DNA from 4 places in the Bradyrhizobium sp. 186 genome. Region 4 is predicted to be linked to each of the others. Evidence: predicted binding sites of a transcription regulator. Region 4 holds the regulator's gene; each other region holds the start of a gene.
What was found. Region 4 encodes HrcA, which represses chaperone genes, less so after heat shock. Its sites were predicted from a motif close to GTTAGCACTCNCNNNNNGNGAGTGCTAAC; they were not measured.
Positions count from the first base shown of each region.

Region 1: the regulator HrcA is predicted to act here: its motif matches at 2,624-2,652, upstream of groES (co-chaperone GroES).
Region 2: the regulator HrcA is predicted to act here: its motif matches at 2,284-2,312, upstream of IVB18_RS51255 (co-chaperone GroES).
Region 3: the regulator HrcA is predicted to act here: its motif matches at 2,760-2,788, upstream of IVB18_RS44180 (co-chaperone GroES).

Region 1 is NZ_CP082164.1:8,999,044-9,003,323, reverse strand. It holds gene IVB18_RS42860 (hypothetical protein) at 1-101, shown strand, start outside; gene groL (chaperonin GroEL) at 540-2,180, opposite strand; gene groES (co-chaperone GroES) at 2,266-2,580, opposite strand.
Region 2 is NZ_CP082165.1:315,172-319,451, reverse strand. It holds gene groL (chaperonin GroEL) at 147-1,790, opposite strand; gene IVB18_RS51255 (co-chaperone GroES) at 1,933-2,250, opposite strand; partial or broken gene IVB18_RS51250 (transglutaminase family protein) at 2,558-3,209, opposite strand; gene IVB18_RS51245 (hypothetical protein) at 3,432-3,674, shown strand; gene IVB18_RS51240 (hypothetical protein) at 3,757-3,936, shown strand; gene IVB18_RS52110 (hypothetical protein) at 4,113-4,280, shown strand, end outside.
Region 3 is NZ_CP082164.1:9,267,816-9,272,095, reverse strand. It holds gene IVB18_RS44190 (hypothetical protein) at 1-460, opposite strand, end outside; gene groL (chaperonin GroEL) at 602-2,227, opposite strand; gene IVB18_RS44180 (co-chaperone GroES) at 2,374-2,670, opposite strand; gene IVB18_RS44175 (hypothetical protein) at 2,999-3,520, shown strand; gene IVB18_RS44170 (protein phosphatase CheZ) at 3,680-4,280, opposite strand, start outside.
Region 4 is NZ_CP082164.1:10,369,004-10,373,283, reverse strand. It holds gene rdgB (RdgB/HAM1 family non-canonical purine NTP pyrophosphatase) at 1-447, opposite strand, end outside; gene rph (ribonuclease PH) at 458-1,171, opposite strand; gene hrcA (heat-inducible transcriptional repressor HrcA) at 1,345-2,433, shown strand; gene grpE (nucleotide exchange factor GrpE) at 2,527-3,132, shown strand; gene pncA (bifunctional nicotinamidase/pyrazinamidase) at 3,254-3,976, opposite strand; gene IVB18_RS49555 (hypothetical protein) at 4,242-4,280, opposite strand, start outside.

The DNA.
Region 1 (4,280 bases), 1.4 Mb from region 4:
GAGTGAACAGGCCGGATCTCACCCTGCACGTCGAGACAAGTAATCCTCCGACCGACCGGGAAATTGTAGCGGTTGGGCGAAAGATCTTCCGTCTCGATTGAGTTGGCGATGTTCTTCTTCTGATTCTGGACGGTGCAACAGATCGGCCCAAATTAGGAGAGATGAGGATCGCCCCTTCCCGGGGACCACCACCTAGCTCGCGCATCCGTTTACAGTGATGGATAAGCGCGGGAGCCGATGCTATTTAAGTCAGTAGCGCCAATGGGTGGCTACCGCGACCGGGCGTTCTCAGGTTTTCGCCTCGACCAGCCGCCGACGTTGAGGCGAAAGACTGCGCAAAACGGCGATCACCCGCTCGTCCTCCCGGTGACATGCCTAACAGCAGACTCGCAAAATCCCAAGCGGAACGTCTAGCAACTGCTGATCGTCATTTCCGCAGAGCGCATAGCGCGAGATCAGAACAACGAACTGGAAAAGTCGCGAGCAAAAATGACCCCGGCATTTTTCTGCCGGGGATCGCATTTTCAGAGAGAGTTGGCTCAGAAGTCCATGCCGCCCATGCCGCCGCCCGGAGGCATCGCGGGCGCGCCGGTGTTCTTCTTCGGCAGCTCGGCGACCATGGCCTCGGTAGTGATCAGCAGAGCCGCAACCGAGGCAGCGTTCTGAATCGCGGTGCGCACGACCTTGGTCGGGTCGATGATGCCCTTGGTGACCAGGTTGCCATACTCGCCCGTCTGCGAGTCGAAGCCGTAGGCGTATTGCTCCTTCTCAAGGATCTTGCCGACGATCACCGAGCCGTCTTCACCGGCGTTGATCGCGATCTGGCGAGCGGGCGCGGACAGCGCCTTGCGCACGATCTCGACGCCGGTCTTCTGGTCGTCGTTCTTGGTGCGCAGACCCTTGAGCTGCTCGGAGGCACGGAGCAGGGCGACGCCGCCGCCCGGGACGATGCCTTCCTCAACCGCCGCACGGGTCGCATGCATCGCGTCATCAACGCGATCCTTGCGCTCCTTCACCTCGACCTCGGTCGCGCCGCCGACGCGGATCACCGCGACGCCGCCTGCGAGCTTGGCGAGACGCTCCTGGAGCTTCTCACGGTCGTAGTCCGAGGTGGTCTCCTCGATCTGCGCCTTGATCTGGGCCACGCGCGCCTCGATGTCGGCCTTCTTGCCGGCGCCGTTGACGATCGTGGTGTTCTCCTTGTCGATCATCACCTTCTTGGCGCGACCGAGCATGTTGAGCGTGACGTTCTCGAGCTTGATGCCGAGATCTTCCGAGATCGCCTGGCCGCCGGTCAGGATCGCGATGTCCTGCAGCATGGCCTTGCGGCGATCGCCGAAGCCCGGAGCCTTGACGGCCGCGACCTTCAGACCACCGCGCAGACGGTTGACGACGAGGGTCGCGAGGGCTTCACCTTCGACGTCCTCGGCGACGATGATCAGCGGCTTGCCGGTCTGCACCACGGCCTCGAGCAGCGGCAGCAGCTCGTTCAGCGAGGAGAGCTTCTTCTCGTTGATGAGGATGTAGGCGTCGTCCATCTCAACGCGCATCTTGTCGGCGTTGGTGACGAAGTAGGGCGAGATGTAGCCGCGGTCGAACTGCATGCCCTCGACGACGTCGAGCTCGGTCTCGAGCGACTTGGCTTCCTCGACGGTGATGACACCCTCGTTGCCGACCTTCTTCATGGCGTCGGAGAGGAACTTGCCGATTTCGGCATCGCCGTTGGCCGAGATGGTGCCGACCTGGGCGATCTCGTCGTTCGAGGTGACCTTCTTGGAGTTCTTGACGAGGTCGGCGACCACGGCTTCCACGGCCAGGTCGATACCACGCTTCAGGTCCATCGGGTTCATGCCGGCGGCAACCGACTTGGCGCCTTCACGAACGATCGCGGCCGCGAGCACGGTTGCGGTGGTGGTGCCGTCGCCGGCCGCATCGGCGGACTTGGAGGCGACTTCGCGCACCATCTGCGCGCCCATGTTCTCGAACTTGTCGTCGAGCTCGATCTCCTTGGCGACGGTGACGCCGTCCTTGGTGATGCGGGGAGCGCCGAACGACTTGTCGAGCACCACGTTGCGGCCCTTTGGACCGAGGGTGACCTTTACCGCGTTGTTGAGAATTTCGACGCCGCGCAACATGCGGTCGCGGGCGTCTACGCCGAACTTGACTTCTTTGGCTGACATGTGGGTTTTCCTGAATGTTTTACTTGGTCTCACCCTTGGCGACGCCCAGCAGGCGCTCCTCAGGATGAGCGGTGCGAGCGATGGTTTAGGCCGCCTTCTTCTTGGCGGACGCGTCCGTGAGAACGCCCAGGATGTCGCTCTCCTTCATGATCAACAGCTCCTGGCCGTCGATCTTGACCTCGGTGCCTGACCACTTGCCGAACAGGACGCGGTCGCCGACCAGGACGTCGATCGGGATCAGCTTGCCGCTCTCGTCGCGGCCGCCGGGGCCGACGGCGATGACTTCACCTTGCGAAGGCTTTTCCTTGGCAGTGTCCGGAATGATGATGCCGCCAGCGGTCTTTTCTTCTGCGTCGATGCGCTTGACCACGACGCGGTCGTGAAGCGGACGGAATTCCATGCAGATCTCCTAAGCATTTACACCAGTTGAAGATTTCACGATTGCTAGCAATCGCTGCCCGCGAGTGCCAACGCAGGCGCAGCTGAAATAGGACCGATTTTTTGGGGAACAAGTGTTTGTAGGAGGAAAATCGGCCGGGCGCGCGGGATCTCTGTGGGAGCTTACCCAGATCTGTTCGAGTTTGCCGCCGAGCGTCGACCTTCTTCTGAGTGAGCCGTACGGCTCTGTCTCTCGACCTAATGTCACTCCCAGTTCAATTCCTCTGCCCTAAATTCGAGATGGTAAAGGCCGGCCGATCTGGTGCCGGTTCAAATGCGAATCGTCGGCTGACTTCGTTCTAAGATTGCGATGCGTTTAGAACCTAACGCAGAGGTCGGGAATTGGAGGTATCGCTCCGCTTGATCGATGATCCGATAGCGCTCAGCAAGTCGAAGCGAGGCAACGCTGGCTGCGAGAGCTAGCGCAAGAACGTGCTCAGATCGTTCGGCACCTCGTCCAGTTTCAGATCACCTTTGCGCGCCGAAGTCGCTGCTGGACGGATCGCCCGTGCTCCAGACAGCGAGCGCGCCGATGTCCCCGGTTTGCGCGAAAGGGCCTCTGCCCGCATCGCGACAGGTCTATATGCGCGAACAGCTTGCCAAACTGTCCCGCGGCCATGACCTGGCAAGGCGTTCAACTAAATCCTGAAGCGATGGGCGAGCTGCGAAGACGCCGGTGGCGGCGTGCTGATCAATACCGGAGCCAGCGTAGGTGTGATCTCGACAGGAACAAGAGCTGGCACGGAATCCCCGCCCGGTCGCCCCTGGCGCGCTTGTCGACGCCTGGTGAACAGCAGGCTGTGAGCCACCCCGTACCGGCGCGCGAGGCCGCAGACCGTCTCGCCAGCCTGCAAGGTCTCTCCGACATGACGAACCTTCTCGTCGCAACTCCATCGCCGCCGACGTTCGGCGCCCAACACATTGACCTGCATTCGCCACGTGACCTTAAAGCTAGACTTAAGATCAAATCCTCGGCCGCCTCTCAAACTACACAAGGCGGCCGCCGCCGGGCGCCGCCGGAGGGATACGGACTCCGAAACTAGTCAGGTGAATCTAAGTTCGCCCCACGTCCGCTAGGCCTTGTGGCAGAACCGTCTGGTCTGCGGACTTGGTCGGCGTGAAGTGGACATGATAATGCGGCCCTAACGACGCAATCGGGCGGCCTCTTATACCTGCGTTCGCGACAAGCGCTCTCCTTCAAAAAAGCCACAGCGGTCATTTGCCTGCCTTGTGCTTTGGGCGCGTCTTTAGCTTTGATGGGATTCATCTTGGACATCGTACACATACTGTGGCGCCTCGGATTACATGCGACACAGCCGCGTTGTCCGAAAAGTTTCACACGACAAGCTATCTGAGGGGCTTGAATCGCACCTTACGTCAAGATGTAACGTATCGAAATAGGCGGTGACAGGCTTCGGCACCCGAAGCCATCCGAACGAGTGACATAGAGTGCGAATGTCCCAAATCCTAGGCTCACGCAAGACGAGCTCGGTCATCAACGACTGTCGTGAAGCTCGCTGTGTCTGGGTCATAGCAACGCGCGTCCGACAGACGCGCTTGGCTCACCGTCGGATCGTAGGACGCCGCTCACACGTAAGCAGAGACTGTTAGCGACGCGAGATGGTGGCCCTCAAACCTGCATCTCAAGGCCAGAAGGAAGCT
Region 2 (4,280 bases), on a different replicon from region 4:
TGTCACGCTATTCCTGAGAATCGGCGTAGTCCAAATGTCCGCGTGCCCCTAAGCGGTCACCTCAATGCGGCTATCGTCGTCGAGACAGAATGGCCCGACATCACTGCCGGACCTTTCTTTTTCTTTTGAGCGCTGAACGGTTGGACTTAGAAATCCATACCGCCCATGCCGCCGCCACCCGGCGGCATACCGCCGGCACCGGCGTTCTTCTTTGGCACTTCGGCCACCATGGCTTCGGTGGTGATCAGCAGCGCCGCGACCGAGGCCGCATTCTGGATCGCCACGCGAACCACCTTGGTCGGATCGATGATGCCCTTCGAGATCAGGTTGCCGTACTCGCCGGTCTGCGAGTCAAAACCATAGGAGTACTGGTCCTTTTCCAGGATCTTGCCGACGATGACCGAGCCATCCTCGCCCGCGTTGATCGCGATCTGGCGGGCCGGGTAGGACAATGCCTTGCGCACGATCTCGACGCCAGTCTTCTGGTCGTCGTTCTTGGTGCGCAGACCCTTGAGGTGCTCGGCGGCACGCAGCAGCGCGACGCCGCCGCCTGGCACGATGCCTTCCTCGACTGCCGCGCGGGTCGCATGCATCGCGTCATCCACGCGGTCCTTGCGCTCCTTCACTTCGACCTCGGTCGCGCCGCCGACGCGGATCACCGCGACGCCCCCTGCGAGCTTGGCGAGACGCTCCTGGAGCTTCTCACGGTCGTAGTCCGAAGTGGTCTCCTCAATCTGCGCCTTGATCTGCGATACGCGCGCCTCGATGTCGGCCTTCTTGCCGGCACCGCTGACGATCGTGGTGTTTTCCTTGTCGATCATCACCTTCTTGGCACGACCGAGCATGTTAAGCGTGACGTTCTCGAGCTTGATGCCGAGATCTTCCGAGATCGCCTGACCGCCGGTCAGCACCGCGATGTCCTGCAGCATGGCCTTGCGGCGATCGCCGAAACCCGGCGCCTTGACGGCCGCGACCTTCAGACCGCCGCGCAGGCGGTTCACCACAAGCGTGGCTAGGGCCTCGCCTTCGACGTCTTCGGCGATAATCACAAGCGGCTTGCCGCTCTGCACCACGGCTTCCAACAAGGGAAGCAATTCATTCAATTGAGATAGCTTCTTCTCGTTGATCAGAACGTAGGCATCCTCCATTTCAACGCGCATCTTGTCGGCATTGGTGACGAAGTAGGGCGAGATGTAGCCGCGGTCGAACTGCATGCCCTCGACGACTTCGAGTTCAGTCTCGAGCGACTTGGCTTCCTCAGCCGTGATGACGCCTTCGTTGCCGACCTTCTTCATGGCGTCGGCGATGAACTTGCCGATTTCGGCATCGCCATTCGCGGAGATGGTGCCGACCTGGGCGATCTCCTCGTTCGAGGTGACCTTCTTGGAGTTTTTCACGAGGTCGGCAACCACGGCGGCCACTGCCAGGTCGATACCGCGCTTCAGATCCATCGGGTTCATGCCGGCGGCAACCGACTTGGCGCCTTCACGGACGATCGCCGCGGCCAGCACGGTCGCGGTGGTGGTGCCGTCGCCGGCCGCATCGGCCGCCTTGGAGGCGACTTCGCGCACCATCTGGGCGCCCATGTTCTCGAACTTGTCGTCGAGTTCGATCTCCTTGGCGACGGTGACACCGTCCTTGGTGATGCGGGGAGCGCCGAATGACTTGTCGAGCACGACATTGCGGCCCTTCGGGCCGAGCGTGACCTTCACCGCGTTGTGGAGAATGTCGACACCGCGTAACATGCGATCGCGGGCGTCGACGCCGAATTTGACTTCTTTGGCTGACATGATGATCTCCGTTTTCAACTAGTCACACCCCAACGGCCGCATGAATAAGCGGGCTCTTGAGGGATGAGATTCGAATTGCGGGGCCTTATCCTCGAGAACCCGGCGGCGCCGAATCCCCAGGATAAGGAAAACTGGCTGGCGCTTACGCGGCCTTCTTCTTGGCGGCGGGCAGATCCGTGAGAACGCCCATGATGTCGCTTTCCTTCATGATCAGCAGATCTTCATTGTCGATCTTGACCTCGGTGCCGGACCACTTGCCGAACAGCACGCGGTCGCCGATCTTCAGGTCGATCGGGATCAGCTTGCCGGCTTCGTCGCGGCCACCGGGGCCGACAGCGACGATTTCGCCCTGCGAGGGCTTTTCCTTGACGGTGTCGGGAATGATGATGCCGCCAGCGGTCTTCTCTTCTGCGTCGATGCGCTTGACCACGACGCGGTCGTGAAGCGGACGGAATTTCATGCGTTCCTCCTCGGCTTTTGTGATTATTTCTGGATTGGCAGTCACATTGGGCGAGTGCTAACCGCTCTTCACATAAGCCTGCGACACGGAGGCGCAAGGGCTTCGGCCCAGGATGTTAGATTTCAACTTGGGGTTCTTGAGGAGGAAGCCCTGGGGCGATTGCCCGCAGGCGAAGTAAGCAAGCTAGCGGGTTGATTGCTATGCGCCATTGAACTTTTTTTGGCGAATTGAGAGTCATGCAAGTGATTTAATTGGGCTGGAGGTATCGGGGAGATTGTCTGTCATCAATAGGACACTAAAGCAATCATCACCGACACGCTTTCGTCAGCCCGCTTTTCGCTTCGATCACCGGGACCTCGTCGGTCCATACCCCGGTGTGTTTGGTTCGAACGTGGATGATCGGAACATCGGAGGCATCGCGCCCCTGCGCGATCAGGACGCGGCCAATCCTCGGAACGTTTGTTGCGCGGATCGAATGTATGCCCGCGGCCGCCGATATAAGCCTCGAACCAGCCGGCGAAATCGCCGGCCGCCAGGGCTGCGGTGTGCCGATGTCGCTGAGGTACCCGGTGCAGTAACGCGCCGGAATGGTCATGCAGCGGCAGAACGTGATGGCGAGGTGCGCATAGTCGCGGCACGCCCTTGCCTTCGTTGAAGACCTCCCAAGCCGTCATGGTGGCGCGGGCGTGCTCGTAGCCGAAAGCGATGTGAAAATGGACGAATTCGCAGATGGCTTGGACCCGCGTCCAGCCGGCGGCGTCGCCCGGAACAGCTTCCGCGCCGTTTCTGAAAGCCGGTCGGTCTCGCAATAGCGGCTGCCGAGCAGGTAGACCAGCGTTATCAGCGGGCAAGTCTTCGATCGTGTACTGGCAGGCGGAAGCAAACACCGGGTCAGGCTGGCCGCTGTCGCGCACCACGCCATCGGCGGCCAGACGCATCGGACCGGCCGGCGCAACGATAGATGGCTACGCAGCCGCCAAACACAGCCAACAGCTGCCTTAGTCGGACAAAAGCGCGCATTCCGCGAGAAACCGATAGCTATTTGCTGCCATAGCGCGCACGGTCTGACATGGCTCAAAATGTGACTCTCCTCGTGCGTAGAGGCGCTGGTCGATCGATATGACCACGCGCTCGCGGCGGGAAAAGTCCCGATCGATCTCGATAGTCATCGTGGCTTGACGGTGCGAAAGACGACCGATATCCGCCGCGTGGCCGCCGATGTCGAGGCAATGCAAAATTGCTGCGGGACCGCCAAGCCGCTGTCGAGATGCAGCTTCTTGCGGCCGGCCGCCTCCTGGCCCGACGCCAAGGCGCGTCACGTCTTGAATCTGTATACCGCCGACCTCACGTCGACCGATACGCATGACCGCGACCTCGTGACGGCGATACTGCCGGATCCAACTAGGCTCGCCGGCGAGAGCTGAACGAGACGAACGTTCCGGCTCACACGACTGAAGATTCATCCCGCGCGCTCGATGCAATCGAACGACCAACCGGAAGTACCTGATGATGCAAACTCTCTCGCCCCGTCACATTAAGACTGAAGAGTCGCTTCGCGTCGGTGTGGCTTCCGGTTGGTATTCCACCAAGGTCAGCGGAACCTTCGTGTCGGGCCCGCACGATTCCGAAGCCGACTGCCTGCGCAGGATCGCCGAGATCAGTCCACCGCCGGTCAAGAAGAGATGACAATCGTGGAGCGCGCGCTATTGCCTCTCAAAATCCTCGCAAGGCAGATCAAATGACCCTCGCGCGCGGTAAGTTCGGGGTATGAGTTCAATCGTAGTGTGGTGCTGTTTTCGATGATGGACGGCGCCAAGGAGATGCCGTGAGCCGTCAGCGCCTCAGCGATGGACGAGACGAACATGTCTCGCGGACAGCGCCAGCTCAGCGCGAACAGCAATTCCTGCGGTCGCGTAATCAGATCGAAGAATGCGCGTCGCGGAAAATCTTCGCCTGCGAGTTTGAGGGAAAACCTGCCGGTATCATTCTGCGCAGCAATGTGCGGAAGCAACAGAGGGAAATATGAGAAT
Region 3 (4,280 bases), 1.1 Mb from region 4:
ACTCCCTCTCGCTGAGATCGGAATTGTCGGGCGAGGTGACCTCGGTCACGGCCTGTCCGATGCTGATCTGACCGCGGAATTCGAAGGTGTCGCCGCTCGTCTTGCGCAACAGCTTGACGCTGACCGGTGCCTTCTCGCCGAGGCTCTGCGTCGTGCCCGTCAGCGTCTGGCCCGCGACCTGGAGATTGACGACGAAGCGGTCCTTGCGGTCCGAGTTCTTCGCTATCGGATAGCAGACGTCGAGCACCGCCGCCGTAACCGTCTTGCCCTGGCGCGTTTCCTTCAGGATCACGTCGGCATTGCCGTCCATCAGCCCGTCGATCGAGGTGAAATAGCGCGTCTCGGCGCCGCCTGGAGCCGTGGCCTTCGGCGACAGCTTCATCTGGGCGGATGCGACCTCGGGCGAAACGGCAAGCAAGGCCGCCAATAGAGCTGTCGGGCAAACCAGAAGCGCGCGCATCGACGAAATCCTCGAGGAACAGAATCGGGGCCACCGTAGTGGGTTTTGGCCGTCGGTTGAATCGGAAAGCTGGGGCATCGTCGGCAAAAAAGAAGGCCGCCCGGAGGCGGCCTTCGCAACACTGTAACGGAAGAATGGGCTTTAGAAGCCGCCCATGCCGCCGCCCGGCGCGGGCGCGGCTTCCTTCTTCGGCGTTTCGGCGACCATGGCCTCGGTGGTCACCAGCAGGCCGGCAATCGAGGCGGCGTCCTGGAGCGCGGTGCGCACCACCTTGGCGGGATCGATGATGCCCTTCTCGACCATGTCGACATAGTCCTCGGTCTGGGCGTCGAAGCCGAAGGTCTCGGACTTGTTCTCCAGGATCTTGCCGACGACGATGGAGCCTTCGAGGCCCGCATTCTCCGAGATCTGGCGGACCGGGGCTTCCAGCGCCTTCAGCACGATGTTGATGCCGGCCTGCACGTCGGCATTGGCGTTGGTGAGACGGCCGACTGCCTTCTTGGCGCGCAGCAGGGCGACGCCACCGCCGGGGACGATGCCTTCCTGCACCGCGGCGCGGGTGGCGTTGAGTGCGTCCTCGACGCGGTCCTTCTTCTCCTTGACCTCGATCTCGGTCGCGCCGCCGACGCGGATCACCGCGACGCCGCCGGCGAGCTTGGCGAGGCGCTCCTGGAGCTTCTCACGGTCGTAGTCCGAGGTGGTCTCCTCGATCTGCGCCTTGATCTGGCCGACACGAGCCACGATCTCCGGCTTCTTGCCGGCGCCCTTGACGATCGTGGTGTTCTCCTTGTCGATCACCACCTTGCCCGCGCGTCCTAGCATCTTCATCGTGACGTTCTCGAGCTTGATGCCGAGTTCTTCCGAGATGAGCTGGCCGCCGGTCAGGATCGCGAGGTCCTCCAGCATGGCCTTGCGGCGGTCACCGAAGCCCGGCGCCTTGACGGCGGCAACCTTCAGGCCGCCACGCAGGCGGTTGACGACCAGGGTCGCCAGCGCCTCGCCCTCGACGTCCTCGGCGATGATGACGAGCGGCTTGCCGGACTGCACCACCGCTTCCAGCACCGGCAGCATGGCCTGGAGACCGGAAAGCTTCTTCTCGTGCAGGAGGATATAGGCGTCCTCAAGCTCGGCGGTCATCTTCTCGGCGTTGGTGACGAAGTAGGGCGACAGATAGCCGCGATCGAACTTCATGCCTTCGACGATATCGACCTCGGTGTCGAGCGACTTGTTCTCCTCGACGGTGATGACGCCCTCGTTGCCGACCTTCTGCATCGCCTGGGCAATCATCTTGCCGATGGCGGTATCGCCGTTGGCCGAGATGGTGCCGACCTGGGCGACCTCGGAGGAGGCGGCGACCGGCTTGGCGCGCTTCTCGATGTCCTTGATGACAGCCGTAACCGCGGTGTCGATGCCGCGCTTGAGGTCCATGGGGTTCATGCCGGCGGCAACCGCCTTGGCGCCTTCGCGCACGATGGCCTGGGCCAGCACGGTCGCGGTGGTGGTGCCGTCACCGGCGGTGTCGTTGGTCTTGGAGGCGACCTCACGGACCATCTGGGCGCCCATGTTCTCGAACTTGTCGTCGAGCTCGATCTCCTTGGCGACGGTGACGCCGTCCTTGGTGATGCGGGGCGCACCGAAGCTCTTCTCGATGAGGACGTTGCGGCCCTTCGGACCGAGCGTCACCTTGACGGCGTTGGCGAGAACGTCGACGCCGCGCAGCATGCGTTCGCGCGCGTCTCCGGAAAACTTGACGTCTTTGGCAGCCATGTTCTGCAGTCCCTCTTGTTTCGTGATGTGTCTGCCGCTGGTTCGTCGCATCAATTCCGGGGCCCGCAATCGAACCCTGTGGAATGATGGATGCCCGGACCTGAGGATCCGGGCATGGCATTCAGCGGCTGTTCAGGCGTCTGGCCTTAGGCCATCACGCCCATGATGTCCGACTCCTTCATGATCAGGAGCTCTTCGTTGTCGATCTTGACCTCGGTGCCCGACCACTTGCCGAACAGCACGCGGTCGCCGGCCTTGAGGTCGATCGGGATCAGCTTGCCTGCCTCGTCGCGGCCACCGGGGCCGACGGCGACGACTTCACCCTGGGAGGGCTTTTCCTTGGCGGTGTCGGGAATGATGATGCCGCCCTTGGTCTTTTCCTCGGCGTCGATACGTTTGACCACGACACGGTCATGCAGCGGACGAAATTTGGATTTAGCCATGACGTTTCCCTTTGGAGGCTCGCTTCCGAAGCAACAGAAGTAGGTGGGGGCGGCGCTGCCGTCCGCCCTCTCCGAGATCGAACGACGCGCTTAGCAATCGGAGTTTTCGAGTGCTAATAGTGCGCCCGGGAATATGGCTTGGCTGCGATCCTGTCAAGCAAAGGTGGTTAAGCGATTGGTGAGGCGGATATAGGATTGTGGCTCCAGAAACTTATTTGCGGTGCTGGCGTATTAAAGGACGTCATTGCTCCCACAGCGGTTTTGCGCTTGGCTGCCGGAGGGATGCAGCCGCGGTCTTGGTCGGGGGCACTTTGCTCGGGGGAATAGCATGATCATTTCAGCTCACGCGCGCACGGTTGCCAACCTGGCCGCCGCTTCCATGTTGGCGCTGCTGCTGGGCGCCTGCGGCGGTGGCATGAGCCTGCCGTCGTTCTCGTCGTCCTCGCCGCCGCCGGAGGCCGAGCCCGGCACCGGCCCGGAAATGCCGGCAAGCATCCGCGCCGACGAGGTCGTCGGCCGCTGGGGCCTCGCCTCGTTCCAGAACCCGGCCGACCGCGCCCGTACCGAGGCTGCCGCCCGGGCCCAGTGCAAGAATCCCTACGTGATCACCGCCGGCTCTTCCGGCGGCGTGATCATGCATCTCGCCGACCAGGCGACGCCGCAGGAACTGCGGCTGAAGGGCTCGCCGAGCGGCAAGAACTACATCGGACCGGCTGGTCCCACGCCGAGCGAGCAGGATCGCGAGATCGTCTCCTTCGACGGCCGCGTCCTGATCACCCGCTTCATCGACAAGGACGCCGCCACCCGCTACGGCAATATGGTCTACGTCCGCTGCGCGCCGAGGGCGTAAAGCGGGGGCCGGCCTAATCACGCGTGATTGCGAGGAGCGAAACGAATCCAGACTGTTTCCGCGGAGGCAGCCTGGATTGCTTCGCTTCGCTCGCAATGACGAGGCAATAAAAAACGCCGGCTCTCGCCGGCGTTTTTTATTTCGGTATGTCGCGTCCGATCAGTCGAACAGCGCGTCGATGTCGTCCTGCGAGGCGTGGCCGACGTCGCCGGCGAGCTTCGGGCCGTTGAGAAGCTTTTCGTCCTCGCTGCGGGTGTCGGCCTGCGGCACGACGTGAGACTTGATCGCGTCGACGCCGCCCCAGATCTCCATCATCGCGTTGATGTGCTGCTCGATGAATTTCATGGTGCCCATGACCTTGCTGATGCGCTGGCCGGTCAGGTCCTGGAAGTTGCAGGCCTCGAAGATCGAGATGACGCGCTCCTGGATGTCGTCGGCCAGACGCTTCTGCTGGTCGGCCGACTGGACCTTGGACATCGCACTGGCCGCCTGGTCGATCGACTCGGCGGCTTCGAGGATCTGCTGGGTCGCCTGCTCGGTGCCGCCGACCACGGCGCCGAGCTCGCCATTGACCTTGGCCATTTCGCCGCCGTCAAAGCTCTTGCCGTGCAGCGTCGCGATTTCGCGCTTGGTGCGGTCGATGGCGTCATGGATGAGGTCGAGCTCGACCTTCAGCTTCTCGCACTGCTCGATCTGAGCGCGGTAGGTCTCGAGCATCGTGCGCGCGTCGGAGAGCTCCTGGGTCGTGGAGGCGTCGATC
Region 4 (4,280 bases):
CGTGCCGTCGACGCGCGCCTCGACTTCTTCGAGATGATGGTCGGGCCAGGCGACGCAGAGCGCGGAGACGAAATGCGCGGTGCGCTTGTCCGGTGTGGTGGCGCCGCGCTCCCGCAACAGGCGCTCGATCCGCGTCATCGCCGCGGTGAAATCCTTGGACGGACCCGCCCAGCGTGCGCTGTGGATGCCGGGCGCGCCGTCGAGCGCGTCGACCACGATGCCGGAATCATCGGCGAAGGAAGGAAGCTTAGTCGCCTGCGCCGCCGCGCTCGCCTTGATCGCGGCGTTGCTGCGGAAATCGTGGCCGGTCTCTTCCGGTTCGGGCAGGCCGAGCTCGCCGGCCGACACCGCCTCGATGCCGTGAGGCGCGAGCAGCTCCTTCATCTCGGCGAGCTTGCCGGGATTGTGGGTCGCGATGACGAGCTTTCCGGTGATTCGGCGGTGCATGGCTTATTGACTATGCCACCGCAAGTTTCTGCAAGTCCACGAGACGCGCGACGCCCTTGCGTGCCAGCGCCATCAGCGCCAGGAACTCGTCCTGCGTGAACGGCTCGCGCTCCGCGGTTCCCTGCACCTCGATGATGCGGCCGTCGCCGGTCATGACGAAATTGGCGTCGGTCTGGGCTTCCGAATCCTCGGCATAGTCGAGATCGAGCACCGGCGTGCCGTTGTAGATGCCGCAGGAGATCGCGGCGACGTTGTCGCGCATCACATTGGCCTTGATCATGTTGCGCGCCTTCATCCAGCTGATGCAATCAGCGAGCGCGACCCAGGCGCCCGTGATCGAGGCCGTACGGGTGCCGCCGTCGGCCTGGATCACGTCGCAATCGACCGTGATCTGACGCTCGCCGAGCGCTTCGAGATCGACGATGGTGCGAAGCGAGCGGCCGATCAGGCGCTGGATTTCCACGGTGCGGCCGCTCTGTTTTCCAGCGGAGGCCTCGCGGCGGGTGCGTTCCAGCGTGGCGCGCGGCAGCATGCCGTATTCGGCGGTGACCCAGCCGCGGCCCTGGCCCTTCAGCCACGGCGGCAGGCGCTCTTCCAAAGTGGCGGTGACCAGCACATGGGTATCGCCGAACTTCACCAGGCAGGAGCCTTCCGCATATTTGACCACGCCGCGCTCCAGCGTCACGGGGCGCAATTCGTCGGGCGCACGGCGGCTTGGCCGCATGGGAAATCCTCCAAAACTCACGGGAATAGGCTGTTCGCGGTGCTTGTAGGTGGGGTGAGGGTAGGCGGCAAGGGGGACGTCTGACTTTTCGGTCCCCAGGCAATCGCAAAACCACGCTTGTCAGCGGCCTCCCGGATAGACAAATTACAAGCATCCGAGAGGAGTTAACGTCCGTGGCCCATCACGATCCGATCCATCTGATCGCGCCGCGCGCAGGCCTCGCCCAGCTCAACGAGCGATCCCGCGATATCTTTCGTCAAATCGTCGAGAGTTATCTCACGACCGGTGAGCCGGTCGGCTCGCGCAATATCTCGCGCCTGATCGCCATGCCGCTGTCGCCGGCATCGGTGCGCAATGTCATGGCCGATCTGGAACAGCTCGGCCTGATCTATGCCCCGCACACCTCCGCCGGCCGGCTGCCGACGGAACTCGGCCTACGCTTCTTCGTCGATGCCTTGATGCAGGTCGGCGATCTCAACGACGCCGAACGGCAGGCGATCCAGAGCCAGCTCACCTCCGTCGGCCAGGCGCAATCGGTCGAGGCCGCTCTGGAGGAGGCGTTGACGCGGCTCTCCGGCCTGACCCGGGCCGCCGCGGTCGTGCTGACGCCGAAATCCAATGCGCGGTTGAAACACATCGAGTTTGTCCGGTTGGAACCGGAGAAGGCGCTGGCGATCCTGGTCGGTGAGGACGGCCAAGTCGAAAACCGGGTGCTGACGCTGCCGCCGGGGGTTCCATCCTCGGCGCTGACGGAGGCCGGCAATTTCCTCAACGCGAGAATCCGCGGCCGAACGCTGGCCGAGGCGCGGCTCGAGCTCGAGACTGCGCTCGGAGAGGCGCGCGCCGAGCTCGATCAGCTGACCCAGAAGGTGATCTCGGCCGGGATCGCAAGCTGGTCCGGCGGCGAGAACGAAGATCGCCAGCTCATCGTCCGCGGCCACGCCAATCTGCTCGAAGACCTGCACGCGCTGGAGGATCTCGAGCGCGTGCGCCTTCTGTTCGACGATCTCGAGACCAAGCGCGGCGTCATCGACCTGCTCGGCCGCGCCGAGACTGCCGAGGGGGTGCGCATCTTCATCGGCTCCGAGAACAAGCTGTTCTCGCTGTCGGGCTCCTCCACCATTATCGCGCCCTATCGGGATGCCGCCGGCCGCATCGTCGGCGTTTTGGGCGTGATCGGGCCGACACGGCTGAATTATGCCCGCGTGATCCCCACCGTGGACTACGCCGCCCGCATCGTCAGTCGCCTTCTGGGCGGCTGACCGGCGTTTCGATCACGGGCGCTTGATTTTCGGCGTCCGAAGCACGATATCCGGACAAGAAAAATCCCTGAGACGAGTTTGAGAAGAGGGCCGATGACCGATCGAGACCGGCAACCCGAAGACACGACTGGCGAGCCCGTGGTGTCAAAGCCGTATGTGATGCCCGACGATCCCGAGCCCGGTTCGGTCGAATTGTTGCAGCAGGAGGTCTCCGAGGCGCGTGACCGCATGCTGCGGACGCTGGCCGAGATGGAGAATCTGCGCAAGCGCACCATCAAGGAGGTCGCCGACGCCAGGCTCTATGGCATCACCGGCTTTGCCCGCGACGTGCTCGACATCGCCGACAATCTCCAGCGCGCGCTTGATGCGGTTCCGGCCGAGGCGCGGGCCGCTGCCGATCCTGGCCTGACATCGCTGATCGAGGGCGTCGAGCTCACCGAGCGTTCGCTGCTCAACGCGCTGGAAAAGCACGGCGTGAAGAAGTTCGATCCGCAGGGCCAGAAGTTCGACCCGAACTTCCAGCAGGCGATGTTCGAAGTGCCCGATCCGTCGGTGCCGTCGGGCACCGTGGTGCAGGTCATGCAGGCCGGCTACACCATCGGCGAGCGCGTGCTTCGTCCGGCTCTCGTTGGTGTCGCCAAGGGCGGCGCAAAGGCCGCACCTGCCGCCAACAACAACGAGCCGAACGGCGCGGTGTAAGCCGCATTCTACGCACTGTTGGTTCAGGCGTCGTTCCGGGGCGGCTCGCAGAGCCGAACCCGGAAACTCGAGCTTCCGGGTTCGATGCTTCGCATCGCCCCGGAATGACGGCTCGCTTCCGTTACGCGCTCACCGCGATATCGCCCGACTGAATCCGCTTCACCCCGGCCTTGGCCATATCGGCCCAGGCCTTGGCCAGCGAGCCCTGCGTGTCGATGCCGCGGCAGGCGTCTTCCACGACATAGACCTCGAAGCCCGCCTTGCGCGCGTCGAGCGCGGTCCAGGCGACGCAGAAATCGGTCGCGAGCCCTGCGACGAAGACGCGCTTGATCTTGCGCCCCTTCAGATAGCCGGCGAGACCGGTCGAAGTCTTGCCGTCGGCTTCGAGGAAGGCCGAGTAGCTGTCGACGTCCTTGTGAAAGCCCTTGCGGATGATGAGCTCGGCGTGCGCGATCGAAAGGTCCTTCGACAACGCCGCGCCGTCGGTGCCTTGCACGCAATGGTCGGGCCACAGCACCTGCTTGCCATAGGGCAGGTCGACGGTCTCGAACGGCTTCTTGCCGGGATGTACCGAGGCGAACGAGACATGGCCGGGCGTGTGCCAGTCCTGCGTCATCACCACGTTCGCGAACGCCTTGGCCAACTTGTTGATGACCGGCACCACCTGGTCGCCTTCCTTCACCGCGAGACTGCCGCCGGGCAGGAAGCAGTTTTGCACGTCGATCACGAGCAGCGCGGATGAATCATCCGGCTTGATCGATGCGGCTGCAAAGAGCGCGGTTGGAGCGAGCGTCGCGAGCGCCGTCGTCCCAAGCGCCGCCAAGATTTGTCGCCGATCCAGCATCGTTCGCCTCCCTCCAGGATGAACCCAACGGAGGAGAAGACTAGTTCCGTTCGTGTACGAACCGAAGCCAAAAAATGCGGCCGGATTTGTCCAGCGCTTGGGCTCTCGCCGCGTGCTCGATGCACCTCTCCCGCCTGCGGGAGAGGTCGGCGCAAGGCGCCGGGGGAGGGCTCTCTCCACTTAGGGAGTGTTGATTGTGGAGACACCCTCTCCCCAGCCCTCCCCCGCAAGCGGGGGAGGGAGCGCATCTCGCTTGTTGATGCGGCTACCCCTTCGGCTGGATACCGTCACGCACGGCGCGGAA